Regions from separate parts of the Clostridium oceanicum genome, predicted to be linked through region 1. Evidence: riboswitches for the same ligand, from Rfam matches in the RefSeq annotation. Region 1 holds a riboswitch; each other region holds the start of a gene.
What was found. Region 1 has a riboswitch for thiamine pyrophosphate ahead of tenA (thiaminase II). Riboswitches for the same ligand answer to the same signal wherever they lie in the genome.

Region 2: linked by a shared signal. The riboswitch ahead of thiW (energy coupling factor transporter S component ThiW) and the one ahead of tenA (thiaminase II) in region 1 are both predicted to bind thiamine pyrophosphate.
Region 3: linked by a shared signal. The riboswitch ahead of thiD (bifunctional hydroxymethylpyrimidine kinase/phosphomethylpyrimidine kinase) and the one ahead of tenA (thiaminase II) in region 1 are both predicted to bind thiamine pyrophosphate.
Region 4: linked by a shared signal. The riboswitch ahead of purF (amidophosphoribosyltransferase) and the one ahead of tenA (thiaminase II) in region 1 are both predicted to bind thiamine pyrophosphate.

Annotation. Positions count from the first base shown of each region.
Region 1 covers NZ_BAAACG010000013.1:224,761-232,948, reverse strand. The annotation lists gene ABDZ71_RS15050 (xanthine dehydrogenase family protein molybdopterin-binding subunit) at 1-589, opposite strand, end outside; gene ABDZ71_RS15045 ((2Fe-2S)-binding protein) at 589-1,041, opposite strand; gene ABDZ71_RS15040 (FAD binding domain-containing protein) at 1,032-1,832, opposite strand; gene ABDZ71_RS15035 (uracil-xanthine permease family protein) at 1,854-3,197, opposite strand; gene thiT (energy-coupled thiamine transporter ThiT) at 3,490-4,092, opposite strand; gene tenA (thiaminase II) at 4,092-4,754, opposite strand; TPP riboswitch at 4,923-5,013, opposite strand; gene ABDZ71_RS15020 (GNAT family N-acetyltransferase) at 5,061-5,594, opposite strand; gene ABDZ71_RS15015 (ABC transporter ATP-binding protein) at 5,766-6,521, opposite strand; gene ABDZ71_RS15010 (FecCD family ABC transporter permease) at 6,530-7,549, opposite strand; gene ABDZ71_RS15005 (ABC transporter substrate-binding protein) at 7,542-8,188, opposite strand, start outside.
Region 2 covers NZ_BAAACG010000010.1:581,003-589,190, forward strand. The annotation lists gene ABDZ71_RS13085 (formate C-acetyltransferase) at 1-2,296, opposite strand, end outside; gene ABDZ71_RS13090 (DeoR/GlpR family DNA-binding transcription regulator) at 2,684-3,454, shown strand; gene ABDZ71_RS13095 (NAD(P)-dependent oxidoreductase) at 3,496-4,395, shown strand; gene thiM (hydroxyethylthiazole kinase) at 4,505-5,302, opposite strand; gene thiW (energy coupling factor transporter S component ThiW) at 5,280-5,849, opposite strand; TPP riboswitch at 6,157-6,260, opposite strand; gene ABDZ71_RS13110 (HD-GYP domain-containing protein) at 6,476-7,543, opposite strand; gene ABDZ71_RS13115 (copper homeostasis protein CutC) at 7,759-8,188, opposite strand, start outside.
Region 3 covers NZ_BAAACG010000008.1:712,564-720,751, reverse strand. The annotation lists gene thiM (hydroxyethylthiazole kinase) at 1-618, opposite strand, end outside; gene cytX (putative hydroxymethylpyrimidine transporter CytX) at 599-1,771, opposite strand; gene thiD (bifunctional hydroxymethylpyrimidine kinase/phosphomethylpyrimidine kinase) at 1,764-2,567, opposite strand; TPP riboswitch at 2,692-2,795, opposite strand; gene ABDZ71_RS09375 (D-alanine--D-alanine ligase) at 2,985-3,884, shown strand; gene pdxR (MocR-like pyridoxine biosynthesis transcription factor PdxR) at 4,001-5,449, shown strand; gene ABDZ71_RS09365 (LemA family protein) at 5,486-6,055, shown strand; gene ABDZ71_RS09360 (TPM domain-containing protein) at 6,066-6,899, shown strand; gene ABDZ71_RS09355 (DUF5673 domain-containing protein) at 7,383-7,862, shown strand.
Region 4 covers NZ_BAAACG010000019.1:335,947-342,565, forward strand. The annotation lists gene ABDZ71_RS18000 (MTH1187 family thiamine-binding protein) at 1-212, opposite strand, end outside; gene thiC (phosphomethylpyrimidine synthase ThiC) at 431-1,744, opposite strand; gene purF (amidophosphoribosyltransferase) at 1,804-3,183, opposite strand; TPP riboswitch at 3,261-3,362, opposite strand; gene ABDZ71_RS18015 (DUF503 domain-containing protein) at 3,511-3,792, opposite strand; gene ABDZ71_RS18020 (ABC-2 transporter permease) at 3,890-4,531, opposite strand; gene ABDZ71_RS18025 (ABC-2 transporter permease) at 4,548-5,186, opposite strand; gene ABDZ71_RS18030 (ABC transporter ATP-binding protein) at 5,180-6,049, opposite strand; gene ABDZ71_RS18035 (GntR family transcriptional regulator) at 6,078-6,452, opposite strand; gene ABDZ71_RS18040 (ATP cone domain-containing protein) at 6,583-6,619, opposite strand, start outside.

The DNA.
Region 1 (8,188 bases):
CTTGTGCTTGTGTATAATAAGTTTCTTCAACAACTACATCACATTTTTTTATTTCTTCTTCCACATTTCCAAACTCTTCATTATGAGAACAAATTATATTTTTTTCTATATCCATTCCTAAATCTATATTACAATGTAAGTTATCTTCTTTATGGACTATAGATTTACTTTCTGTAGCTTTTTCAAAATCTAATACAGGTTCATAAATTTCATATTCAACTTTTATAAGTTTCATAGCTTTAAGTGCAGTTTTTTCGTCTACTGCAGCTACTATAGCAACCTCATCTCCTACATATCTTACAACTTGATCTAATATTAGTCTATCATAAGGAGACGGCTCAGGGTAAGATTGTCCTGCTAAAGTAAATCTTTCATTAGGAACATCTTTGTATGTAAAGATGCATTCTACTCCTTCAATATTTTCTGCTATTTTAGTATCTATAGACTTTATTTTTGCATAAGCATGAGGACTTCTCAGTATTTTTATAACAAGACACTCTTTCATAGCAATATCATTTGTATATCCTGGTTTACCTGTAGCAATAAACATACCATCTATCTTAGGATAACTTTTTCCTATATGCTTCATTACTGTTGTACCTCCAAATATTTTTTAACTGCTCTTAATTGACCTAAGTATCCTGTACATCTACAAAGATTTCCTGCTAAATATTCTTTAATTTCATCATCTGTAGGATTATTTAATTCTTTTTTCATAGCTACAACAGTCATTACAAACCCAGGGCTACAAAAGCCACATTGTTCTGCTCCTTCTTCTGTAAGTATTTTTGCAAACTTTTTAGCTTCAGTTTGTATTCCTTCCATTGTAGTTATTTTCTTTCCGTCAGCTCTTACTGAAAGTGTAGAACAAGACAGTGTAGGTTTTTCATCTACCCATACAGTACATAGCCCACAGCAAGTAGTGTCACATCCTCTTTTAACACTTAAATATCCTGCTTTTCTTAAAGTATCTATTAAAAGTTCATCACAATCTACTTTTAAATTATGTTTTTTATTATTTACAATAAGTTCTATCTGCATTCTACTACCTCCATAATAGCTCTTTTTAAAAGAACTTTACATAAAGCTTTTCTATATTCTAAAGAAGCTCTCATATTACTTCCAAAATCCAATTCATTTGATGCAATTTCTACTATTTTTTCTATATTATATGCATTCAAATTTTCCTCTTTTGATAAAGCTTCAGAAGCTTTTAAAGCTATTTTAGCTCCTCTAGGTCTTGCTCCAACTACAATTTTCCAATCATTTTCTAATTTTGATACAGCTACATTTAAAACTGGAAAATCACTTTTAGAATTTCTATGACTTTTATATACTCCAACTCTTTTATTATTTTTTATAAAAACTTTAGTTAATATATCTTTTTCATAAGGCCTTTTTAAAAATTCCTCTAAACTCATTCTTCCAGCTTTAAAAAGCTCCACTTCTGTATCTAAACAAAGTAAGGAGGTATTTACATCAGAAAATCCATATTTAGAAAATACAGTAGCACCTATATTAGCTACATTTCTAAATTGAATACCTATTATATCTTTTAAAGCTTTTTTTAAAACTCCGTTAAAAGCACCTTTTGTAGAAACATTTGTTTCCAAATCTCTAAGTGTAGAATATGCTCCTATTTCTATAAATTCCTTATCTTCTTTTATGTAATTTAAATTTAAATATTCAAGGTCAATGGCTGTTTGTATTCTTTTAGAACCTAACCTTAAAAATGCGCAACCACCTAAAATTGTATTATTTTTTTTAGAAACTAAAGTATCATATGCTTCTTCTAAAGTTTTAGGTTTAACTAACTTTGATATAGTAAACATTTTATACCTCCATTGTGATATTTATTTAGACATATTACTTACAGTATTCGATTTTGATTTATTTATTTCTATATCCTTAGGTAATATAAGATTTAAAAAGATAGCTATTATTGTAGATACAGCTACTCCCCCTTCAAATAGCATTTGCATCATATGTGGTAAATTCTTATATGCATCCGGTACTAAACTAAATCCAACACCTATTCCTAAAGATACAGCAAATATTACAGCATTTCTTCCAACTAAAGGTTCTTCAGTTATTTGATTTATTCCACTAACTAACATCATACTAAACATAACAAGGGCTGCTCCCCCTAAAACACTAGCTGGCATTAAGGCTATTACTGCACCTATTTTAGGAAATAGTCCACATAAAACTAAAAAAACCGCTCCTGTAGCTACAGAAAATCTATTTATTACTTTAGTCATAGTTATAATTCCTACGTTTTGACTATAAGCTGTATTTGGAAGCACATTAAAAATAGCAGCAAAAACAGTTCCTACTCCATCAGCTACAACTGCTCCTGATACTTGTTCATCTGTAGCTGTTTTCCCAAGACCTCCAGAAACTATACCACATGTATTACCTACTGTTTCAATAGTAGAAATAACAAATATTATACCCATTGATACTATAGCATCTAAATGAAATTCTACTCCAAATTTAAAAGGTATTGGTATAGAAACCCAATTTGTATTTGCAACAGAACTAAAATCAACTTTCCCCATAAATACTGCTATTATATATCCAATTATTAGTGCTATAAGAATTGATGACATACTAGTTATCCCTTTAGTAAATTGTTTCAATCCTAAAACTATTACTAACACTATAGAACCTAACATTAAGTTTTCAATTGATCCAAAATCTGGTGCACCTACTCCACCTGCAAAATACTTAACTCCTGTGGAAACTAAAGATAGTGCTATTGAAAATAAAACTATTCCTGTTATTAAAGGTGGAAAATATTTTCTGATATGCTTTAAAAAGAATCCTAATATTACTTGAAAAACTGCACCAACTAAAGCTGCTCCAAGAACTCCAGAAAGTCCATATTTCCCTGATATAGCTATACATACTGGTAAAAATCCAAAACTTGTTCCCATTATAATTGGAAGTTTTGATCCTACAGGTCCTATTGGATAACATTGTATTAAAGATACAATCCCTGCAACGAACATTGCACATTGAATTAGAAATGCTTTCTGCTCTACTGGTAATTTAAGAACATTAGATATTATTATTATAGGAGTTACATTACCAACAAACATTGCTAAAACATGTTGTAACCCTAATGGTATTGCTGATTTAAGTGGCGGTCTTCCATCTAAACTGTACAAAAGCTCATTTCTTTTATCTTTCATTTTCATTCCTCCAAGTTTAAATAAGTTTACTTAATGCCTTAAGATTTAGAATAATTATAACATAACTTGAAGAAAAAAGTCGAATGTTTTAATAAAAGTAAGTAATATAATTCGTATTTTTGTAAGTATTTTATTTTACTTGAAATAATATGAAGACACTAATACTTTTATATTAAATTTGGTATACTCTAATATTTTTTGTCTAAGTAAATAAAAATGTAAATTTATATAATCTAAAAAAGGAGTCTTATCTAAGACTCCCTTTTATCTGTTTTAATATTACATAATCTTTTTAATTTAAATTAACTACTGTTTTAAGTTTTTTTATAGGAAGTAGTACTACAACTACAGTTGTAAGTAATCCTTCAACTCCTGCACTAGTTGCATTATAGATAAAAGAATAAACCCATACGTTCATTCCCTCTGGTGCATACTGACCAAAATATACAGCTCCAGATACTATATTTATAGATACACTAACAACTACTGCAAGTAAACATCCTAATATCATTTTAGATTTTTTGTCATTTCCAAATACTCCTGCTAACCCTAAGGCCATAGTAGATAATATATAATCTAATAAAAACTGAGCTGGATGAATTATTACTGCTCCATTTAATAGTTTACAAAGTCCGAATATTAATCCACAAGTAAGTCCTTCTGATGTACCATATACTATAGAAAGAATCATTGCAGGAAGCATGGAAAATAAACTTATGCCTCCTCCTTGAGGATATTTTATAAATTGAATCATATATAATATATAAGACAATGCACTAAACATTGCTACTACTACCATAGACTTAGTTGTAATTTTAGTTTTTCTTAACTTAGCTAAGTAAATGCCTAAAAACACTATGCTTACTACCATTATAAGTATGTTTTTTATATCCATTATTTAACCTCCTTATATGCCATGTCCCAAAATTGTTTTTCATAAATACTACACTTTAAAAATATATCTAATAATTTCTTCTTTTTTTCTTCACTTATGTCTTTACATATCTTGTTTGTATAATCTATCCACTCTTCTGTGAACTTATCATAGCCTTCTGAATTATATGTATCTACCCATCCTTTATAAAAATTATCTTCTAGCTTGTCTTTATACTTTTCAGCAACATATTTTCCTACATAACTATAACTCCATGTACAGGGAAGAGTTGCTATGGCAGTCTCTATTAAGTCTCCTTTCAAACCTACAGCTTGCATATAGTTTGTATAATTTAATGTAACAAGTTCTTTCTCCATAAATTCTGCTTTACTTAGGTTTACTCCAAAACCTTTTAAGTACATTATATGAGATTCAGTTTCGTCTTCCATTGCTCCTTTTATAGAATTATAAAAAAACTTCATTTCATCCATAGTAGTAGCCTTAACAACTCCTATACAAAATACTTTTGAATACTCTTTAAGGTACAAATAATCCTGTATAAGATAACTTTTAAACTTCTCTTTAGGTAATGTTCCTTCTCCTAATTCTTTTATAAAAGGATGATTCAAATACTCGTCCCATATTGGTTTAGCTTCTTTAAATAAATACTCTGAAAACTCCATAATTTTTCCTCCCACTTTTCTTAGATACATTCAAATAAATAACTAGTGAATTTAATTTATTTTTCTATACCTAATGATAAAATTTTGCAAAATAAAAAAACTATACTCCAATAAGGAATATAGTTTAAAATATATGATTATTATATATTGTTAATAAAAGTATATAAATTTCTATACGTTAAGCTTTCCTCCGTTGGGATTATCCAAATCAGGTAATAAGGGTGTTGTCTCAGCCTTAACGGCACCCCTAGCTATTATTCTATTTTAATATAAGTATAAAATATTAAATCAAAAACATCAAGACTTTTAAATCATTAGTCCCATTACGATTATATCACTATAAACTCCATTCATATAATTCTCGTTTTTTAATCTTCCTTCTTCTTTAAAACCAAGTTTTTTATATAAATGTATTCCTCTATGATTAGTTTCATTTGTATCAAGATTAATTTTTTTAGTAATTCCATTTTCTTTTGCTAAGCTTATAAGTTTTTTTATAATTTTTGTTCCTAACCCCATATTGCAATATTTTTCTGATATAACTATTCCTAAAGTCCCTACATGTTTTCCTTTTGCTTTTTGAGTAGAAGTAATAGTTCCTATACTAATTATTTCATTATCTACTTTAGCTATTAATATTTCTGAGTTATCCTCTGCTTTAGTAGATTCTATAAAACTTTCATATTCCTTTAAAGACATACTAAATTCATTTTTACCAAATGAAAGAAATTCTGTTTCTCCACCTACTACATTATAAAAATCTATCATTTTTTGTGCTTCTTCTTTTTTAGGTTCTCTTACTATAACTTCTTGTCCATTTTTTAATAATATTTTTTCCATATACATAACCTCACTTAAATCTATAAATTACTAAATAAATCCTAGTAAACTTTTAAATTGTTTATGGTATTGTAAACATTTATAATTATACTATTATTAATATATTTTTACAAAGTTATAGTTTATATAATACTTTTATTTATTTTATGTCAAGAACAAAGTTTTTATTTGTTATTTCCATTTTTCCAATGCTTCTATCATAAATTTTCTTATATTTATATCATATACATGCTTTAATTTGTCTTCCATAAATACACTTTTAGGACTGCCGTCTCCTATAATTTGTCCTCTCTTTAGCATTATAACTTTATTACTAAATATATTGGCTAAATTAAGGTCATGTAATACACATATTACAATTTTATTATTATTTTTAGCCCAATCACATAAATTATTTAAAATGTCTATTTGATGTTTTAAATCTAAATGATTTGTTGGTTCATCAAGTAAAATAACTTCCGGATCTTGTGTAAAAGCTCTTGCTAAAAAAACTCTTTGAAGTTGTCCTCCTGATAGCTCATTTATAGCTTTATCTTTTAAGTCAGTTAATTCAACAGTCTCTATAGCTTTATTTATAATATCTTTATCTTCTTTTCTTAATGAGGACAGTGGACCTTTTAAATAAGCATATCTTCCTAAAGATATTGTTTCATAAACGGTATAAGAAAAATAAACATCGTTAGTTTGAGTCATAAGTGCAATTTTTTTAGATATATCTTTCCTACTTAATTTATTTATATTATTAGAGTCTAAAAGTATATCTCCCTTATATTTCATAAGTTTAGCTATAGCTTTTAAAAGTGTACTTTTACCGCATCCATTAGGACCAACTATAGAAATCATATTTCCTCTTTTAACTTTAAATGATATATTTTTTATAACGTCTATATTATCATATCCACAATTAATATTTCTAAGTTCTAACATTAAATCACCTACTTAGATTTTTTAAAATATATGTATGCAAAAAACGGTGCTCCAATTAATGCTGTTATTGCCCCTACTGGAAGTTCTGAAGGTACTACTATAGTTCTTGCTATTAAATCTGTAATAACCATAAAACATCCTCCCCATATTACACTCATGGGAATAACATAACTATGTTTTGCTCCAAATATTTTTCTTATAATATGAGGAATTATTAAATCTATAAATCCTATTACTCCACTTAAAGCTACAGCACTTCCTGTTAAAACAGAAGAAAAAATCAGTAAATTCTTTTTAACTTTATATGTATCTACTCCAACTGATTTAGCTTGATCTTCTCCAAAAGATAATATATCCATCTCTTTTAAATAAAACATAACACCCATTATTCCTATAATGAAAAATGGTATACCGACTTTAACATAAGACCATCCTTTCATAGCAAAAGAGCCCATTTGCCAAAGCACAATACTTTTTATATCTTCGCTGTTTAAAGCAGTTATCGTTGTTAATATAGCATTAAAAAACAGAGAAAAAACCATTCCTGCTAAAATTATAGTTTTATTTGACATTCCCTTATCTACCTTAGAAGAAAACCTAATAATAAAAAATACCGTTGTAACTCCACATAAAAAACCTACGAAAGGCATAGCAAGTTTGCCTATAAAAGGCACATAAATACCTGATATTAAAACTAATCCTACACCAAGGGAAGCTCCAGAAGACACTCCTAGAGTATATGGTGATGCCAATGGATTTTTAAGTATTGATTGAACTACAGCACCACTTACAGATAAAGATGAACCTACAATAAAAGCTAATAAAACTCTAGGTAATCTTATACTCCATATTATTGATATATTGTTTTTATCAATATCTTTAGTTATAGGTGTATGAAATATTTTATTAAATAATATAGATATTGTATCTAATAAATTAATATTGGAACTTCCTATGGAAATTCCAACACATAAAACCAAAATCACTAAAAAAATTGATAATATTATTAAAACTTTTTTCTTATTCATGTTTATCTTTATAAATATCCTTCGACATTTCTTTTAAAGCTTTTATTATATTATTAGATGGTCTAGATGAATAGTTTTTATCTATATAATAAACATTATTGTTTTTTACTGCTTTAATATTTTGCCATCCTGTGCGGGTTTTTATAGATTTAAGGGCATCTTTTTTAGGTTCACTTGTAAATATTACATCTGGATTAGCTTTTATTACTGATTCACTATTTACAGTTAACCAAGACTTTTGGTTTTTAAATATATTTTCTCCTCCAATAACTTCTATCATCTCATTTAAAAATGTATCTTTTCCAAAAGTAAATAATGATGGAGTTGATCCTATTTCAAAATAAACACTTTTTTTACCCTTTATCTTATCTCCTATTTCTTTCATAGATTTTATTTCTTTTTTCATGTCACTTACTATCTCGTTACCTTTTTTTTCAGTATCTGTAACCTTAGATATAAACTTAATGTCATCATATATACCTTCTATACTAGAGCTACTTGGTATATATACAACTTCTATACCAGCTTCTTTAACTTCAGAAAAAGGATCCTCATTTCCATCTCTATTATGGCCTGAAGCTATTACTATATCTGGTTTTAATGAAACTATTGTTTCTACGTCTGGCGTTCTAAAATCTA
Region 2 (8,188 bases), on a different contig from region 1:
GACTATGTTCTGTTCTAGCAATTATATCATCTTGAATTTCTTTACTAAGTTCTACAAAGAAAGCACTGTATCCAGCAACTCTAACCACTAATCCTTTATACTTTTCTGGGTGTTTTTGGGCTTGTCTTAAAGTTTCATGAGATACTACATTAAATTGTATATGTTGTATTTTAAGTTTCATAAATGCTAACAAATAATCTGCCATCTTGTTTATTCCCTTTTGTCCTTCTAAGGTTTTTGGATTAAATTTCACATTAAGTAAACTACCATTTGTTGTTAAATAGTTATCCAATTTACTTACACTTTTAAGTACAGCTGTTGGACCTAATCTATCTTTACCAACCATTGGAGATAATCCCCCATCTGCAAGTTGTTCTCCATCCTGCCTTCCATCTGGGGTTGCTGAAACTTTAGCTCCTAAAGGAATATGAGCAGATACTGTATATGCTCCAGGAGTAAAAATCCCACCTCTAACATTTTTATATGTTTCAAGCTTCTTTGCATAATAACTTAAAATATCTGAACCTATATTATCTAATTCATCGTTATCATTTCCATATTTATCATACCTATTTATTAATCTTACTCTTAATTTTTCGTACTCTTCTCCTTGAAAATTGCTTTCTAATGCAGAAACTATTTCTTTTAATGTAACTCTTTTTTCTTCATACACTATCTTTTTAAGAGCATACAATGAATCACTTAAATTAGCTATTCCTATTCCTTGAACTCCTGAAAAATTATATTTTGCTCCTCCTTCTGTTATATCTTCCCCTTTTTCTATACAATTTTCTATTAAACAAGATAAAAAAGGTACTGGAGCATATTGTCTATGTCCTTTATCAACTATATTTGATCCTACAACTACTAGTTTTATATACTTATCTATATTTTCTTTTATCTTACTTATTATATCTTCAAATAAAACATTCTTTTCGTTTTTTAACTGCTTTAAGGATATTTCCATTATCTTTAGAAGATTAAACAATGCTATATCATGAAGTCCATAAGTTTTCCCTGGAATTGAAAGTTCAACACAACCTACTATTCCATAGTCTCTCGCATCTTCTAATGTAACAGATCTATTTAAGAAACCTGGAACAATTACTTCATCATTAAATATTTGAGGAACACCTGTACCAAAGCGTATTGTCTCCACCGTTTTATTTAAAAACCCTCTTTCTATAAGTTCATTAACTCTTACAGCTAAATTAGGCTGAGGAAGTAATATATCTTGATAAGTTTCTAAGCATAAATAAGATAACTCATTTACTGCTGAATGACCTCTTTCTGTAAGTCCCCCTAAAGCAATAGTATATCCTGTAGGAAAACCTGCAAAATACTTTGCACTTTCAGCACTTCTTATTAAAACAACATCATTAGTTTTTATCCAAAGACATTGTAATAATTCACTTATTTTCTCATTTGATTCTCCTCTATTAATATCATTTTTATAAAATTTATACATATATTGATCAAATCTACCTAATGATAATGAACTTGCATTAGATTCATACTGGGCTATAATACTTATATACCAAAGTAGTTGACAAGCTTCATAAAAAGTTTCTGGCTTTTTACTAGCAACTTTTTTAGATATTCTCCCTATTTCTAAAAGCTCTTTTTTTCTCTTTTCATTGTTTTCATCTCTTGCATAATCTAATGCTAAAGATTCGTATCTTAAGATATGTCTCTTGGCAGCTTTTAATACTATTAAGGCTGCTTTATAATAATCATTTTCTTTATTTTTTTCTAATCTATCATTAACTGTATTTATTATTTTATCTAGACCATTTTCTAATACTAGCTGAAAATTCATTATAATATGGCCTTGACCTTTATCTGTTTGATTTAACTTAAATATATCTTTTGAAACACATTCTCTTACTTCTCTACTAATTTTATTATTAATAAAATCTTTCATAGATCTATCTTTCCAATAAGAATAAAGGTTTTCTCTATATATTTTTTTATCTTTTTCTGATATAAAAAATTGATCTTGATCTCTATTTTCTATAGTATCTAACTCATTATATATCCAATAAGGGTCCATTTCTGGTGATACTATTCCACTTCTTGGTTTTATTGTTCTATTTCCTGCTATAATTTCTCCTGGTCTAATAGATATATTTACATTTTCTAAAATATTACTTGTGGCTTTTGCCCTTCTTATAATTGTAGCTTCATTTTCTGTTTTTTTATAACTTTCAGTATAAAGTAGGGCTCTTTCTAAGGATATTTCTCTTTTATTTTCGAATAATTGTTCTTTTAATTTTTTTACCCTTTTGGTTATCATTTATAATCCCCCACAATATTATTAATTATTATTTTTTATTACTTTTTATTGTTTAATCTTATTTTAAACTAATTTTAATAAAAATTCAATAAAAAACAATTAAACTTTCTTTAAATTTATGATATATTTATACTGTACTAAAATTTAAATTAATTCTTATTTTATATTTAAGTTTTAAATTTAATAATTAATTAGGTTTTTAGGTTTTTTATTTTATACAAAAGGCTAAATATTAAATTAAATCTTATTGTAGATAACCTTCCTATTAAAATAATTTAAAAATTATAAACCTTAAAAATATGTGTTTGTTTAAACTTTTATAGTCTTTAAGATATTTAACTATGAAAATAAGTTAAACTAATAATTATATATATAACTATAGAGGTGGTGATATTTTTGTTTGCACAAGAACGATTAGATACAATATTAAATATTTTAAACAAAGAAGGTAAAGTTGTAGTAAAAGACTTAAGTTCTAAATTTAAAGTAACAGAAGATTGTATTAGAAAAGATTTAAAGAATCTTGAAAATCAAAATCTTATAAAAAGAACATATGGTGGTGCTGTTCCTATCCGTGAATCAGCTCATAATGAAAAAATAGAAAATAGAATTAATATAAATGTTGAATCAAAAAAAATAATAGCCCAAAAAGCCTTTAATCTTATAAATGAAAATGAAACAATTTTTCTTGATATCTCTACAACTAACATACTTCTTGCTGATATGCTAGCAAAAAGCAATAAAAAAATTACCGTAATAACCAATATGATAGACATTGTAAAAACTTTCTCTATAAATAATAATATAAAGGTAGTATGTACTGGGGGAACTTTTAGCAATGAATTAGATGGATTTACTGGTTCAATGACTATTGAAAATATTTTAAAATATAGAGTAAATAAAGCTTTTATAGGAAGCTGTGGTGTTAATATTTTCGATAAAAGCATTACAACTTTTGATGTTGAAGATGGAAATACAAAAAAATCTATTATAAATATAGGTAACCATGTGTACTTAGTTATGGAAAATAAAAAATTCTACTTTGATGGTGTTTATAATTTTGCCAATCTCTTTAATATAAATACAATAATTACTGAAAATACTCCAGATGAAAGCATTCTTGAAGTATTAAAAGAAACTAATACTAAAATACTATAGTTAATATAATATTTAAAAAAATAATTATAAAAGGAGAAAATATGAAATTTAAAAAAATAGTATCTATAGACTATACAGGAATAGATGAATTTGTCCATGAAAAACTTAAATCATTATGTAATACCTTAGAAATTTATAATGATTTCCCAAAATCAGAAGCTGAAATTATTAAAAGAGCTAAGAATGCTGATGTATTGTTAGTATCATGGAATACTCCTATAACAGCAAATATAATAAAAAATCTTCCTACACTAAAATACATTGGAATGTGTTGTAGTTTATATGATGAAAAATCTTCAAATGTTGATATTATACAAGCAAAAAAACAAGGAATTATTGTAAAAGGCGTAAAACATTACGGAGATGATGGAGTAGTTGAATACTTTTATAGCGAACTTATAAGATTATTTAAAGGACTTGGTAATGTTCAGTTTAAAGAAGAACAAATAGAATTAAGCGGTATAAATCTTGGTATAATTGGATTAGGAACTTTAGGAAAAATGATAGCAGATGCTGGTAATTTTTTCTCTATGAATATATACTACCACAATAGAAATAAAAGAAATGATGTTGATTATAAATATCTTTCAATAGATGTCCTTTTAAAAACTTGTGATGTTATAACAACTCATTTACCACGTAATACTGTTGTTATTGGTGATAAAGAATTTTCAGAATTTGGAAATGGTAAAATACTTGTAAATACAGGTCTGTCACCCTCTTTTGAACTTAGAGCTTTTGACAAATGGATAAAATGTAAAGGTAACTTTGCATTATTTGATATAAGTTCAACAACAGAAGAATTTAGAACTAAATATAAAGATTATCCTAATGTAATAATAAGTAATACTGTTTCTGGTTTTACTAAAAATGCACGAGAAAGATTAGCTCATAAGGTTATTTACAATTTAGAAAATGTTATTAAGTCAATTTCAGATTAAACTTTTAATAAATGCCTTACTAAAACCAATTAAATATATATTTTCCTATAAAAATAGTTTACCATCATACATTAATGGTAAACTATTATTCTGTAACTATATTTAAAAATTATCTTAATCTAAATTTTATTTTTTCCATTATTATATCATCAGAAATATTAAACATATTATCTAAAAGATCACATCTAAAACTTCCAGTACCTTTAGCATTCTTTGAAAGTTCACCACATATACCCATAAGAGCTACAGCTAAAACTGTACCTTGTAATATATCTAATGAAGAAATATAAGTAGCTATAAGGGATGTAAGCATACAACCTGTCCCTGTTATCATTGAAAGCATTTCACAGCCATTTTTTATTAAATATGTATAAGTTCCATCTGTTATTATATCTACTACTCCTGTTACTGCAATAACAGCTCCTGTTTCTATAGAAAATTTCTTTATCATTTCTATATTCTCATCAAAATTTTCCTCTGTTACAATATCTTTTTCTCCAACATCAATTCCTTTTGAATCATTTTTTATCCCACATATTGCTTTTATTTCGGACATATTTCCTTTTATAACAGTTGGATGACACTTTAAAATATACTTTTTTGCATATTGAAGTCTAAGTGTACTGCATCCAACACCTACAAGATCAATTACTTGTGGAATATTGTTTTCATAAGCTATTTTCCCAGAAATAAGCATAGATTCCATTCTAGTATCTGTTATATTTCCAAGATTAACTCCAAGCCCACTAGATTTAGAAGTAATTTCTGAAACTTCTAAAGGATGCTGGGCCATAATCGGTTTCCCCCCAACTGAAAGAACTATATTTGCACAATCATTTATTGATATAGGATTAGTTATACAATGTATTAATGGTTTTTTAGATTTAACACTCTCTTTTATTTCCAATAATTTGCTTATTATTGTTTTTTGGTCTATCATAAATTTTTGCCCCCAAACTCTTTTGAATTTTTTGAAGCATACCTATTCTACTTAAAGAACCTAGAAAAATAAATGCAATTGTTCCCCCTATAAGGGTAGCCATAATAAATGAAGGAACGTAAAACATCCATGTAAGTCCAGTTCTTCCCATTAATATAGCCATAACAGGGTATGAAACTATAGATCCTATTATACCAGTTCCTATAACTTCACCTATAACAGCAAAAATTATCTTTCCTTTAGATGCTCTATACAAAACTCCAGATAAAAATGCTCCAAAAACCGCTCCTGTTAGTGCAAGTGGTGGAATTCCCATAAAAAACATTCTTATAACACCAATTAATGTAGCACAAAGCAATGAATACCAAGGTCCAAGGATAACTGAACATACAATGTTTATAAGATGCGCCATAGGACATAGCCCTTCTACTCTAAGTATTGGAGAAATTATAACTCCCATAGCCACAAGCATTGCTAACATAAGTTTTTTTAATAAATTTGAATTTTGCCTCATAAAAAAATACCTCCTTAATAATATTTAAAATTCTACAAATCACATAGGAAATAAATACCATTAATAAGATATAGTTTTAGTACAATAAAATAGCAATTTCCTATATGAAATATCATATCAGACGGTCGAAGCTCAAAAGCTTCCTCTCACCTTGAAACACAAGTTCCCTCGCTATTTAATTGTGTTTTGCCATAAAAACTCAAGGCGCTCCCCTTTAGTTTTTAATATATAAAGTTTTAAAGCATAAAAAATAGGATACACGGAATAATGCGTATCCTATATATACTCTAAAACTTTATAAGCTGCTAGTATAAATATATTATTTCCTTACGCCGGCATTATCCGAATCAAGTTATGGGTCGAAGCATAAACTTCCTCTCAGCCTTAAATAAAGCTCCCCTTTTAAAAAATTATACCATATAAAAAATTTTTATACAATATTTCCTTAAATGCTGAATTTCCTAATACTATATTAATTTATTTTCAACTTATAATATAACTTGCATGAGTTAATTTATCATACTATTAAAATTAATTTAAACTAAATATATTTAATTGGTTAGTTTTAAAAATTTAACAAATTCCTTTTAAATAATCTAAATATAAGGTTAAAATAGCATAATACTTTATACTACATCTGTTATATTTATATTCTTTGTAGTCTTTAAATCAATAAAGTCAGAACCTATTGTTAATAAAGGCCTATCTATATTGTCTATATCAATTTTTATTATTTTTGCAATTTTACCATTACTTAGCTTAACTTTTTCTCCTATATAACAATTAATAATTCCTTCAATAAATTTATTTACATACTTATAATCTAATTTGTTTACACTTTGATTTTTTATTATTTTAAGTGCTTCAAAAGAAGTCCTTGTTTTTTTATAAACTAAACTTGATGTCATGGTATCAAATTCATCTGCAATAGCAACTATTTTAGCAAAATCATGGATTTTTTCACCTTTAATTTTTAAAGGATATCCTGTTCCATCACATCTTTCATGATGCATAAGTATTCCCATCAAAATCGATTCATCTATATTATGTATATTTTTTGCTATTTCATATCCAACAACTGCATGAGTTTTAACTTCACTAAACTCATCATCTGTTAATATTCTTCTTTTATTTAAAACTTCCTTATCTATTTTTATTTTACCTATGTCATGGAGAAATCCAGTATAACTTAAATATAATAATTGTTCTTTAGAAAAGCCTAACCATTTTCCTAACATGTAGCTTAATATTCCTACATTTACACAATGTTTATATAAACATTCATCTTCTTTTCTATAATCCATAATACTTTTAAGAATAATACTATAATCTTTCATCTCTTCCAAAACATATTCTTGAATATTTTTAAATTCTAATATACTTATTTTTGAATTTGAATCAAGCTTTTCATATATGTTTTTAAGATTTTTATGAACTTGTAACAATATTTCTTTTTTTCTACTAAATTTTTCTTCAGATTTTTTTATAACAGATTGAATTTGCTCTTCTAATTCACTATCGTCATATACCTCTATTTTCATATCTAAGTCCATTTTTTTAATCTTTTCAATATAATTACTAGTTAAAATAACATTTTTCCCTAATAACTTTATTCCATTTTTCTCAATAGCTTTTGCTAAAATCATTCCTGGTATTAATCTACTAAGTTCTATCTTTTTTGTCTTATTTTCCATATTCCCTCCAAATATATTAAAAATAAACTTATTTTAGATTATACAATGATTTTATTGCAATTTCCACATGATTTTATCCATTTTTCTTAACTAATCCCATTTAGTACAAAACTTATATATTAATATTTTACAATTCAAAAATAAGTAATATACCATATACCTTTTATTTACACACTATATATTAATTTAAATTTATATATATATATTTAAATTAATTAAAGTGCTTCCTTCCTCTTTAATACTCCTACTATTTTCGTTCCATGAACTTCTTTTACTTTTGTATAGTTTATAATATCTAAATAATTTTCTTTAGTAATACCACCTCCAGGAAGTATTATTATTTTATCTTTACTTTTACTTGTTAATTTTCTTATTATTTCCTTTCCATCAAAAGCATTAGTTTTACAACCTTTTGTTAATATCCTATCTACCTTAAGTTCAATTAATTCTTCTATTGCTTCCTCTTTGTCTTTTATTTCATCAAATGCCATATGAAAAGTTACATCTAAAGGCTTAGCTAAATCAACAAGTTCTTTCATTACATTTTTATTAATTAATTTATTTTCATCTAGCACACCAAAAACTACACCATCTACCCCTAATCCTTTACACAATTCTATATCCTTTTTCATTATTTCAATTTCA
Region 3 (8,188 bases), on a different contig from region 1:
ACAAGTAGCAGAACATAAAGCTCCAAGCATACAACCGGCGCCTGTTACTTTAGTAAGTAATTCACTGCCATTTTCGATAATACAGTTTTTAGTACCATTAGAGATATAATCTTTTTCTCCAGTAGCTGCAACGGTGCAGTTAAAATCTTTAGCAAGTTTTTGGCAGGCTTCTAGAGCGTCCTCTCCATTATCTAAAGAGTCTACTCCACGAGTTTCTGAATTCATTCCGGCTAAGAATTTAATTTCTCCTATATTACCTTTTATTACGTCTATTCTTCCCACTTCTTTTATTCTGTTTATAACTTCTACTTTTCTTTTCATAGCAGGACAGCCAACGGGATCTAATACTACAGGAACGTTGTTATTTTTAGCAGATGTGCTAGCTAAAACAGCAGCAGTTTCTTGTTCTTTAGTTAGTGTACCTAAATTTATATATAAAGCAGAAGATAGTTTAACAAAATCATATACTTCATCATAAGCTTCACACATAGCAGGGGATGCACCAAAAGATAAAAGAATATTAGCACAGTCATTTATTGTTACATAATTAGTTATAGCATGAACTAAAGGGGTTTTTTCTTGAACTTCTTTTAACACATTAAATACTTGCTTGTCCATTTTTTACACCTCTTATATTAAATATTTTTATTAAACTTATATATATAATTGATATACATAGAATAGTTAGCAAAGTTGGTATTCCAAAAGAAATTTTATTGAAATAGTTAAATAAGCCTATTCCTATTAAAGCTGAAATTATTCCTATAGTATGAAATTTTGGAGATTTAACTTTTCTTAATAAATAATTTAAAAATACTACACTATAAACTGGAACGAATACGCTTCCTATAATTAAGAGAAAATTTTCATAGTTTTCCATAGGAAATATGAAAGCTACAATCGAAGCTAATATAGAATAAAGAATTATATATTTATTTTCAGTTTTAATTTCAAATATTTGTTTGGAAGAAATAACTGCAGAGTATATATCTATAAAGGTTGTAGTTACAGTTGAAAGAAGTATAACTAAACCACCTAGTATTCCAATGGAAGATATAAATTCAACAATATCTTTTCCAGTAAATATGGTTACAAAAAAACCAAACATAAACATTGCAGTACTGCCTATAAAGTAACCTAAAAAGCTAGAAAAAAGCACTCCTTTTTTACTAGTTCCATTCTTAGTAAAATCACCAATTACAGGTAACCAAGAAACAGGCATTGCAATTGAAAGTTCTAAAGCTGTAGTGAAATTTAAGTTTCCCCTAAGCTCTATAGATTTAGATAAATCTATTTTAGAAAACATAAATATACATAAAATTATTAATGAAATAACACAAATATCATTAACTTTTTTAGAATAATTAAAAAATGAGTAAGACCATATTATAACTATTACAGAAACAATCAGTAGGGATGTTTTGTAAGATATAGATAAAATAGGGCCAATAGCTCGTCCTCCTTGAATTATCATTATGGCAGACCAACCAAGAAGTTGCATTACATTTATAATAGAGACTATTTTTGCACCTAAAGAACCTAGGGAATTATGTATTGATTCCATAGCAGTACATTTATTAGAAAATGATATATATCCACCAAAAGACAATAATAATGTTCCTAATATGTGTCCAAGTATTATAGCTAAAAGTCCTTTAGAAATACCTAAAGGGGCTATAACAGAGCCTGTATATATTTCTGCTATAGAGATAGATGCTCCAATCCAAAGTAAAAACATAGATGGATTTTTTATTTTATTTGAGTTATTCAAAATCTACACCAGCTTCTTTATAAAGTTCAACTAAATGACCTACAGGGCCAACGCCTTTTCCTATTGAAAAAGAATTTTCTATAGCTTTTGTAATATAATCTTTTGATTTTTTAACAGCAGTTTCAATACTGTGATTTTTTGCTAAATATGAAGCTATAGATGAAGAAAGTGTACATCCTGTTCCATGAGTATTTTTTGTTTGGATTCTACTACCTTCTATTTTTATAAAATCTTTTCCAGTATATAAAATATCATTAGCATCATTACATCTGTGACCGCCTTTTATAAGAACATATTTTGGTCCCATCTTAGATATTTCTAAGGCAGCTTTTTTCATATCTTCTTCATCTTTTATTTTCATATCAGTTAATGTTTCTGCTTCTGGAATATTAGGGGTTACTACATCAGCTATAGAAATAAGTTCTTTTATTTTTTCTACAGCTTCAGGTTTTAATAAAAAGTAGCCACTTTTGGATATCATAACAGGGTCTACAACTATATTTTTAGCTTTGTATTCTTTAAGTAGGTTTGTTATAGTTTCAATTATTTCACTGTTTGAAACCATTCCTATTTTTACTGCATCTACATTTATATCATCAAAAATACATTTTATTTGAGCTTCTACAATTTTTTTATCAATGTCTTGTACATCAACCACTCCTAAAGTATTTTGAGCTGTTACTGCAGTTATTACACTCATACCAAATACGCCTAACGCGCTCATAGTTTTTAAATCCGCTTGTATACCTGCACCACCTGAGCTATCTGATCCAGCTATTGTTAAAACATTTTTCATATTAAGTACCTCCTAGTTTATGATTAAGTTTGAATTTTAGTTTATATCTTAAATTAAATCTTGTTATTTTTAATAAAAAAATGCCACTTGTAAGAAAAGCAGCATGGTTTTATTATATATAATATGTAGATATTATACTACTTCCCTTCGCCAGTATTATCTGGTATCAGGTTCAAAGGGTTAGAACTTATGCTCTTCTCAGCCAAATAGGCACCCCCGTAACAAAGGTATTTAATTTTACAATTATATTGTATACTTAAAAGATAACATTTTCAATATTTTAAGATTTATATGAAATATGAATTTAAACCACATTTGTACAAAAAAAGTTTAGTAGTGGTACTTTATTATATTTTATAAATGTATAAAATGAATTAAGAGGGTAATTAAATACCAGAGAGTATTGGAGGAGTATATATGAAAATAGGAGTAGTAATGGGAGGTATATCTTCAGAAAGAGAAATATCTTTAAATTCAGGTAAAGAGATAATGAAATATATAGATTCTGATAAATATGATGTAGTTCCTGTAGTTATAGATAAAAAAGAAGATATTGTAGAAAAATCAAAAGGTTTAGATTTTGCTTTTATAGCTCTTCATGGGAAATTTGGGGAAGATGGAGAAGTGCAATCAGTCCTTCAAACTTTAGACATACCTTATTCAGGATGTGGACCATTAACAAGTGGTATTTGTATGGATAAAGATGTTACAAAAAGAATGCTTAAAAGTGCAGATATTAATACAGCAGATTGGATTAATGTAACTAAAATAGATGAAATAGATTATGAAGCAGTAGAAAAAATGGGCTATCCAGTTTTTGTTAAACCTAATAGTGGAGGTTCTAGTGTAGCTACTAATTTAATAAAATCAAAAGAAGGTTTAAAAGAAGCTGTAGAGTTAGCATTAAAATATGATAAAGAAGTTATGATAGAACAATATATAAAAGGCGAAGAAATAACTTGTTGTATGTTAAATGAAAAGATGCTTCCAGTTATAGCTATAAAACCTAATGGAGAGTTCTTTGATTTAAAATGTAAATATGATGGAAGTTCAGAAGAAGTTATAGTAGATTTAGAGGAAAAACTTCATAAACAAGTAGAAAAAATGGCATTAGGTTGCTGGAAAGTATTAAAATGTGATGTTTATGTTAGAGTAGATATGATAGTTAAAGATTCTATTCCTTATGTACTAGAATTAAATACATTACCAGGAATGACTAAAAATAGTTTATTTCCTAAGAGTGCAAATGCAGTGAATATGTCTTTTTCAGATTTATTAGATGTTATGATACAAGATTCTTTAAAAGTAGAAAGATAATTTTTATGTAAAAATATATAGATATATAACTTTGAAAGGATTCTCTAAAAAATTAGAGAATCTTTTTTTATTGCACTAGTTTTTTATTTATGTGAAAATTAAAGAGAGGTGATTTAATGTTATTTGATATAAAACTGGACAAAAACTCCCCTGTTTATATACAAATAGGGAATTACATAAAATCTATGATATTAAATGGGATGATAAGAAAAGAAGAAAAATTACCTTCAACAAGAGAGCTATCTAATATGTTAAAGGTTAGTAGAAATACAATTATATATGCATATGAGTATCTTCAAGATGAAGGTCTTATATATACAAAAAGAGGAAAGGGGGCTTTTGTATGCGATGTAAGTATAAATTTGAAAAAAGATAACTGGAATATAAAATGGGATAGACTTATAAATGATTATGGTAAGTCTGCTGAAAAACTAGATATAATAAAGCATGAAGTTCCTTGGAAAAAAGGAATGATATCTTTTAAAAGTATATCTCCTGATGAAAATTTATTTGACGTAGAAGAATTTAAAAAATCTTTTTTAAATATAATGTCTTTGGAAAGAGAAAAAATATTAAATTATGGATATGCTATAGGCTATAAGTATTTAATAGAATATTTAATTGATTATATGAAAAATAAAGGTATAGATACTTCTAATAAAAAGATACTAATAACAAATGGATTTACAGAAGCTTTTGATATAATTTTAGATTGCTTAGTAAATAAGGGTGATAAAATTTTATGTGAAAATCCAACTCATAATACTGCTATAAAAATAATGAAGCTTCACGGTATTAATCCAATTGGCATTGATTTAGATAAAGATGGAGTTAATATTGATAGCCTTAAAAAAGTTTTAGAAGATAATCAAAACATAAAGCTTATGTATCTTATACCTTCTTACCATAATCCTACAGGTATTGTTATGTCTCCAAAGAAAAGAATAGAAGTATATAATATATTAAAATCACATAATATACCTATAATAGAGGATGGGTTTAATGAGGAATTAAGATATTCTGGAGATCATGTATCTCCAATAGCTGCACTTGCAGGTAAAAGTAATGGAATAGTTTATTTAGGTAGCTTTTCAAAGATACTTTTCCCAGGAATTAGGATTGGTTGGATATTAGGAGATAGTGACCTTATAAATTACTTAGAAAGTGTAAAAAGAAGTAAAAACATTCATACTTCATTTTTAGATCAGGCTATATTGTACCAATATTTAAAAGAAGGCAATTTTGAGAAATATATAAAAAAAGCTAGAAAAATATATAAAAATAAATATGAAATAGCACTTAAATATGCAAGAGAATATATTGAAGCTGAAGATATATTAGGAGAAGGTGGTCTTCATATATTCATAAAATTAAAAGATATAAAATCTAGGGATGTATTAGATAGGTGCTATAAAAAAGGAGTTGTATTTACTCCAGGAGATATATTTTATGTAGATAATAAAGGAGATAACTCCTTTAGACTTGGAATTTCAAGATTAAGTATAGAAGACATAAAAAAAGGAATAAAAATAATAGGAGAGAGTATAAAGGAAATTAAAAAATAATATTATTTGTAAAAAATTTGTTTGGAGGGAGCTTATATGAAAAAAGGATTAAGAAATACAATAATAGTTATAGGTGTTATATTGCTATTATTTTTACCTTTAATAGGTACTTATAATAAATTGGTATCTTTGGATCAAACAGTTACTCAAGCAGAATCAAATATTGATACAAATCTTCAAAGAAGATCTGACTTAATAGGAAATTTAGTAGAAACTGTTAAGGGATATGCAAAACAAGAAAAAGAAATTTATACAGATATTGCTAATGCTAGATCTAAACTTGCAGGAGCACAAAATATTTCACAAAAATCAGATGCTAATAATCAGTTGTCTTCTGCACTTTCAAGATTATTAGTTGTAGTAGAAAGATATCCAAATTTAAAATCTAATCAAAACTTTAGAGATTTATCTGTAGCTTTAGAGGGTACAGAAAATAGAATAGCAATAGCAAGACAGGATTATAATAAAGAGGTAAATAGTTATAATACATCTATAAAGAAATTTCCAAATTCTATAGTTGCTTCAATATTTAGATTTGAAACTAAAACTTATTTTAAAGCGGATGAAGCTGCTAAAAAAGTTCCAAAAGTAGATTTTTCAAAGTAGGTAGATCAATATGAAAAAATTTTTAAAAAGATTTTCTATCCTGTTTATTGTTTTTATATTTTCATCCTTTTTAAATTGCTTTACTGTTAGAGCAGAAAATAGTTTTCCAAAACCTACTAATTTAAAATATGTTAATGATTATGTAGGTGCAATTGATAGTGAAACAAAAGAATTTATAGTATCTGTAGGAAAGGAATTAGAAGAAAAAACTACAGCAGAAGTTACAGTGGTAGTTATAAATTCTTTAGAAGGACAAAATTTAGAATCTTATTCTAATAAGTTATTTAGAGAATGGGGAATAGGTAAAAAAGATAAAAATAATGGATTAATGATGCTTATTTCTATGAAAGATAAAAAATGGAGAATAGAAGTAGGCAAAGGACTTGAAGGTAGAATTACTGATATATATTCGGCTAGAGTTATGGATAGTGTATTAACTCCTTTATTTAAAAAAGGAAATTATAGTGAAGGTATAAAAAAATCATATTCTGTATTTGCAGATGAAGTAGCAAAAGAATATAATGTAACGTTAAATAAAAATGAGAAAGTTAACCTTCCAAATACAAATAATAAACAATCTAAAAGTTCACCAATACCACTATATATAGGATTAGGACTTTTTATGCTAGATCTTATATTTAATAGAGGTAGAGTTAGTAGATTTTTATTGAATATAATCTTTTTTAATAGTTTATTTGGTAGACATAGAAGAAATGATGATGATGACCACTTTGGAGGTGGTGGAGGATTCGGAGGCTTTGGCGGAGGATCTTCCGGAGGCGGTGGATTTGGAGGCTTCGGAGGAGGTTCTTCTGGCGGAGGCGGATCTTCAGGCGGCTGGTAAAAAAAATAAAAATTTAATTTATGAAAATATGAAAAGAGGCTAATTCTCAAAATAAATTTTTTAGTTATTTTGAGATAGCTTCTTTTATTTTTGATTTATTTTTTATTTTCAAGTGTTTAATATATCTTAATATGCTTAATATATTTTTTTAGAACTAAATATATTAAATTTTCGTACAAAATTTTATTACAAAAATTGATAATTAAAATAGACATAAAGTTTTAAAAGTTGTTAATTTATATATGAAAAATATATTTTATAGTAATAAAAAGGTTGTGTAAATATGTAAATAAATAAAATTTACTTAGAGGTATTATATAAAATATAACATAATTGGGATAATATTAATAAAGTTAAAAATTACAATAATGAATTTACATAAAAAGGAAATTAATTACATTAATAGAATTAGTTTAAAATACAAGGAACAAAAGAATTTTATTAATTTTGTTTGTGGTAAAAATGTCATAAGGAGGTTTGGGCATGAATCTTTTTAAAATTATATTATTAATATTAGCTTTTATAACTTTTTTAGCTTGGTGTGTTCTTACATTAATTAATTTATGGTATAAGAGTAAAATAGGCGGTAGAGTTGTTGTTAATATTAGAAGAGGATTAGAAAAAAAGATTATGATATTTATGGGAGTATCAATACTAATATGCTCTCTTATGAATAATAGTGCATATGAAATAATAGAAGTATTTGTTGCTATAGTAATATTTTATAATGGTGCTGAAAGATTTGAAATAATGGAAAATGGAATTTTTATAGAAGGTAATTTTAAAAAATGGGAAGATATACAATCTTGTGGTTGGCACGAAAGATTAAAAAGTACACTTATAATAAAGGGTAAAGAAGATATAGATTTTTTTAGAAGATTTAATACTATAAAGCTAAAATTAAAAAAAGATGAACAAGATAAAGTATTTTATGTTATAAATAAAAATATAGAAAACTTTTAAATTTATGATTTATTAGTTAAGCAAAATATTTTTTAATAGCATATAAATTTATGATTTATTAATGAAATTAACTTATAAATAGTTAGTATATATAAAATTCTCTCCCTAAAGCCTTTCCGTATGGAAGGGCTATTTTTTATAGTGATATTAGCTACTTAATATTAATTGTTATATAATGTTATATAGTTATTATATATAAAATTAGTACTACAATTAGAGTCTTATATATATATTTTTTTATAATAAAAGAAAATTAGTATATTTTATATATTAAAATTACAATTTTAAATATGGTAAAAATTTTTAAAAGATAAATATTCCTAGAT
Region 4 (6,619 bases), on a different contig from region 1:
CTAGGAGCACCAGCTTTTACACATATATTCTGAGCTTCTTTAACAATCTCTAATAACTGATCTAACTCTCCTTCCATAGTAGTCTCCATAGGTCCTACCTCATATTTAACACCAGAAGATTTTATATACTCTATTACTCTATCTACAACCTCATATAAATTTTCTTCTTTTACTGATGGTAATACTTGTAAACTAACATTTACATTTGCCATTTTAAGTCCCCCTTAAATAAGGCACATTTAGATAAATATGTCATTTTTATTAAAATATATTTTTGAATTTCATCTATTATATTACTAATTAAAATTCTAACATAAGTTTATTTTATTATAAAAACAGTAATAGACTATAAATTATATTTCACAGTCTATTACTACTTTTTAAGATATATTTTATCTATATTTATAGATATTAACTATTTAAATATACTTTAGTCATCATCTCTTAATACATTTAGATCTTTTCCACCTATAACTCTATTCATGTTTCTTATGGCACACATTTTACCACACATTGTACACTGTTCTTCACTTGGCGAATTTGATTCTGCTCTATATTTACGAGCTTTTTCTGGGTCTATAGATAACTCAAACATCTTTTCCCAATCTAATTTTTGTCTAGCTACTGCCATATTGTTATCCCATTTTCTTGCTCCTTTTATTCCTTTAGCTAAATCTGCTGCATGAGCTGCTATCTTTGTTGCTATTATTCCTTCTTTCATATCATCTAAATTAGGAAGTCTTAAATGCTCAGCTGGTGTTACATAACATAAAAAGTCTGCTCCATAAGTTGCAGCTATTGCTCCTCCTATTGCTGAAGTTATATGATCATATCCTGGTGCTACATCTGTAACTGTTGGTCCTAGTACATAAAAAGGAGCTCCATGACATAATTTTTTTTCTAATTTCATATTAGTCTCTATCTCATCTAATGTCATATGTCCTGGTCCTTCTATTATTATTTGTACATTTCTCTCCCAAGCTCTTTTTGTAAGTTCTCCTAAAGTTATTAACTCTTTTATCTGGCTTGCATCTGTAGAATCTTTTATACATCCAGGGCGACAAGCATCTCCAAGACTTATAGTTACATCATATTTTTCGCATATATCTAAAAGATCATCAAATCTTTCATAAAATGGATTTTCTTTATTATTTAATTGCATCCAAGCAAATAATAAAGCTCCTCCTCTTGAAACAATATTTGTAGTTCTTCTATTTCTTTTAAATGTATCTGCTGTCTCTTTATTTATACCTGCATGGATAGTCATAAAATCTACACCATCTTTTGCATGCTTTTCAACTACTTTTAAAAACTCATCAGAAGTTATATCTTTTAACTCTTTATCATAAAAACCTACTGCATCATAAACTGGTACTGTTCCTATCATTGCTTTTGATATATCAACAACTTTTTTTCTAAATTCTTGTGTTTTTCCAAAACAGCTTAAATCCATTATAGCTTCTGCTTTCATTTCTACTGCTTTTTTTACTTTCTTAAGTTCCATATCTATATCATTACAGTCCTTTGATATACCTAAGTTAACATTTATTTTAGTTTTAAGACCTTGTCCAACTCCTTCTGCATCTAAAGATTTATGATTCTTATTTGCAGGTATTGCAACTTTTCCTTGTGAAACTAATTTCATAAGTTCATTTACGTCCATATTTTCCTTTTTAGCTACTGTTTCAATTTCTTTAGTAATTATGCCTTTTCTTGCAGCATCCATTTGAGTTGTATAATTCATTTTATTACACCCTTTCTTTTATAAATCACCAATATAGGTAACCTTTTTATTTTAAAAAATTATTTATCACCATAATATCCATTAAAACACCCTGTACACATTGGAATATTTAATCTCAAGCATTTACTCATAGCTTTTAAACTTAAAAATCCTAAACTATCTGCTCCAATAAACTCTTTCATTTTTTCCAAGCTTTTGTTAAATGATAATAATTCTTTTGAAGTTTTTATATCTATTCCTAAATTACAATTAGATTTAACTATAGGAGATGCTACTCTAAAGTGTACTTCTAAAGCTCCTGCTACTCTTAATTTTTCTACTATTCTTTTGCTACTAGTACCTCTTACAATAGAATCATCAACAATAATTACTCTTTTATTTTTAACACACTCTTTTATTACACTAAGCTTAAAATTTATATTTTTATTTCTTTTCTCTTTATTAGATTTAATAAAATTTCTTCCTGCATAAGGATTTTTTATAATTCCTATTTCATAAGGAATTTTAGAAGCTTTTGAAAATCCTATAGCTGCAAGAAGTCCTGAACTTGGCATTCCAATTACTATGTCACCATTAGCTGGACATTCTTTATACAAAAGCTTTCCACTATTTATTCTAAAATCATAAACACTATTTTTGTCTATAATACTATCTTCTTTTGAAAAATATATATATTCTAATGCACAAGTATGTGGGGTTTTATATTTAAATTTATTTATAGAATTTATTCCACTATTATCTATACATACTATTTCTCCTGGATTAACATCTCTAAGAACTTGTCCATCTAAAGAATCTAAAACACAACTTTCTGAAGTTAAAACATAATCTTCTCCTATTTTCCCAATACAAAGAGGTCTTATTCCCTTAATGTCTCTAAAACCTATAAGTTTTTCTTTAGTTAAAACTACTACTGAAAAAGCACCTTTTAACATATTTAAAATTTTTAATACTGCCTCTATTAAAGTTTTTCCTTTTTTTATTTCATATATTAAAAACTTCAATATTATTTCAGAATCAGAGGTTGTATTAAATTTAATACCTTTAGTTTTTAATTTATCTTTTATGCAATTTACATTTATTAAATTACCATTGTGGGCTATTGCTATATCAAGCCCATCATTTTTTCCATCCATAGGTTGAAGATTTTTTAAAGAATTATCTCCATATGTAGAATATCTAACATGTCCGATTCCTGAAGTATATTCAGTTGACCCTATAAATTCTTTATTAAATAAATTTGAAACTTCTCCTAAATTTTTTTCAGTTTCTATTCCCTTTTCAGTAATAACCGATACCCCTGCTCCATCTTCACCTCTATGTTGAAGTGACATTAATGCTGGATAAAAAATATCTCTTAAGTTACTATATTTGTTTTTCCATATTCCAAATATCCCACATTCTTCTTTAAATTTGTCATTTTCATAGTCAATTAACATACCATGCCCCTTTTATATAAATAAAATAGAGCTTACCTAAAAGGTAAGCTCTTAACAATCATCATATATGACATTTAATATCATGGTCGTATGCTCCCTACGGCAATTTTAATTACATCAGGTTCAAAGGGTCGGAAATTTTTCCTCTCAGCTTTTAACTAGCACCCCTGCACTAAGGCATATTCATATAAATATTCCTATGCCTAAACTATTTAATTTTCTAACTAAAGTATAGACCTTTTTTATTCATCTGTAAAGGTTTATACATAATTTTTTCATATTTTATCCTTTATACTATAATCTATTATTTAGAATCTATATAAATAATTATATTATTTCAGTTTCAACATTTAAGACTAATGCTTCTGTGTTTCCTTCTATATAATTCATTACATTTTGTATAATAGAATCAGCTTGTTTAGTAGTATTACTAACACAAACTACACCTATAACAATGGACTGATGTAAATCCTGATCTTCAACTTCTGCTACTGAAACATTAAATTTATTTTTCACTTTTGCTATAATACTTTTAACTATCATTCTTTTCTCTTTTAGAGAGTGAACCCAATTAGCATGTAAATGAATTTTTCCTGATCCTATAATCATTTTGAGTCCTCCTTAATTTATATATTAACTTTTTATAGCTTTTAAAATATTATTCCCTCTTTAATGAAAAATTACTTATAATCTAATATTAGCTATGTTAATAACAATCTTTAATTCTGTATAAATTTATAGATATTTTTATAGATACAATAAAAAAAACAATACTAATTATAAAAAATAGAAGCCAATTATTATTGAAAAAATTTTCTATAATAACTCTCCTATCTATATATATATTAGGAGAAATACCTATTATAATATATGAAATTTGAGTAATAGCTCTACATTTATTTGTATTAAGTTTAAAACATATAGGATAATATACCGCCATTAAAATCATACATATAGAAAAACAAATTGCAATATATCTAAAATTAATCAATCCTCCTAGTATACTTATATTTTCCACATTAAATAAAAATTTCAAAGCTACACATAGGATTATATTTAGTATATATGTAATCAAAACAACTATAAGAACTTGTATATATTTTGATATAACTACCTCATCTTTATTTATAGGTAAACTTCTTATAATAAAATTTCCTTTATATCTAAAATCTATAAAATTACAAAAAAATATGTACATTATGCTGGTATATCCTACTACATAAATATATACTCTATATTTATTAGGATTTAACAAAATAACACTTCCAGTTATAGCCATACCGATACCTAAACAAATTATAATATATATTTTAGATATTATAAAATCTTTTTTAAGTAAATTAAACATAGAATTTTTATCCTCCTTAATCTATATCTTTATTTTCATATATTTTAATAGATATTAAAATAGATAATAAAAAGATAGATATTACTGCAAAAAATAATATGAAATATACAGACTTTTCTAAAGAAAATCTATATATCAAATAAGTTTTTAAATTAGCTTTTACAACATCTATAAACATAAAATAAGAGAAAAAAATTATAAATCTAATAATTCTATTTTTAAACTTTATATATATAGGAATTTCAATAGAATAAAAAAATAAAATTATCATCAGTAAATCCAAAATAAAATATAAGCTTAATCCCTTACTAAATTTAGCATAAGTAAATAAATTAGTTGTATAAAATAAAATATATGTAATGATACCATATATTGCTGTATGTATTATCACAGATATATATTTTGAAATAACAATTTCTTTTTTTGTAACTGGTAAAGAATTGAATATATAATCATCCTTTACTTTCTCTCCATAATAAAAATCATATGTTAAGGGCATAAAAATACTTGCTGTTAAATTAATATAATAGATATTAGAAAAATCTGTTTTATTCCCTTTAAAAACTGTGAATATTAATAATACTAAAAAATACCCTACTATTGGTTTCATATAATATTTAGTAATAATCATGTCTTTCTTTATTAAACTTAACACTTTCTTTTCATCTCCTTAGAGGTATAAAACATTATATCTTCTAAAGTAGCCTTTTCTAAAATAACTTCTTCTCCTAGTTTATATCTTATATTTTCCACATCTGAAGTTAGGCCCTCAAATCCATAAGAATTTTTATTTATTCCTATAATAGATTTTGTCATAGGATTCTTTAATAACTCAATTCCACCTTTTACTACTCCATAATTTTCTAATATTTCATCTTTAGATTTAGAAAAAATAATACTCCCTTTATCTAAAAAAGTTATATAATCTGCTATTTTTTCTAAATCTGTAGTTATATGCGTAGAAAAAAACACACTCTTATTCTCATCTTGAATTAAATCTTGTAATATCTCTAATATTTCCCTTCTAAAAACAGGATCTAATCCTGCTGTAGGCTCATCCATTATTATAAATTCTGCTTTATGTGATAAAGCTAAGGCTAATGAAAATTTTGTTTTCATACCTTTAGAAAGTTTTTTTATCTTTTTTTTAGGATCTAAATCAAAATCTTTCATATATTTTAGAAAAGCTTTATCATCCCAATTTTTATAAAAAGGTGAAATTATTTTTTTCATATTCCTTATACTTAAATCTTCATAATAATGATTAGTATCATATACAAAGCCTATTCTTTCTTTTATTTTTTTTTCATGTTTATGGTTATCTAATCCAAAGATTTTTATGCTTCCAGAATCTTTTTTTATAAGATTCATAATAAGTTTTATGGTAGTGCTTTTCCCCGCTCCATTTTGACCTATAAATCCCATTATATATCCCTTATCTAAACTTAAATTTATATTATCTAAAGAAAAATCTTTATATCTTTTAGTTAAATTTTTAATTTCTAAAATTTTTCCCATCAACTAATCCTCCTCAAATTTTTTGAAACTAATCTTCGTAATAAAGAATCTTTAATGTTTCACATAGTTCTTCATAGGATATATCAAACATTTTGCTTTCATCTACTACCAGCATTAATTTTTCCTCTATTAGTTTCATCTTTTTTTCCTTCAATAGTTCTTTATTTTGAGGAGCTACAAAACTACCCTTTCCCTTAACAGTTTCCAAAAAACCTTCTTTTTCTAGTTCTTCATAGGCTCTTTTAGTGGTTATTACACTTATGTGCAACTCCTTTGCTAATTTTCTTATAGAAGGAAGCACATCCCCTTGATTTAGTTCTCCTTTTATTATTAAAGCCTTCATTTGGCTTGATATTTGCTCATAAATAGGCTGTTGCGATGAATTAGATATCAAAATTTTCATCTATAGCTAGTCTCCTTCAAACATTAATATATAGTGTATAGTTCCTATATATACACTATACACTATATATTAATTTGTCAACTTATAAATATTTATTTTTTAATAAAAAAAACTGACATCTCTCTTTATATTATATAAAATTATTTTCATAATAATTTGCAAGATGA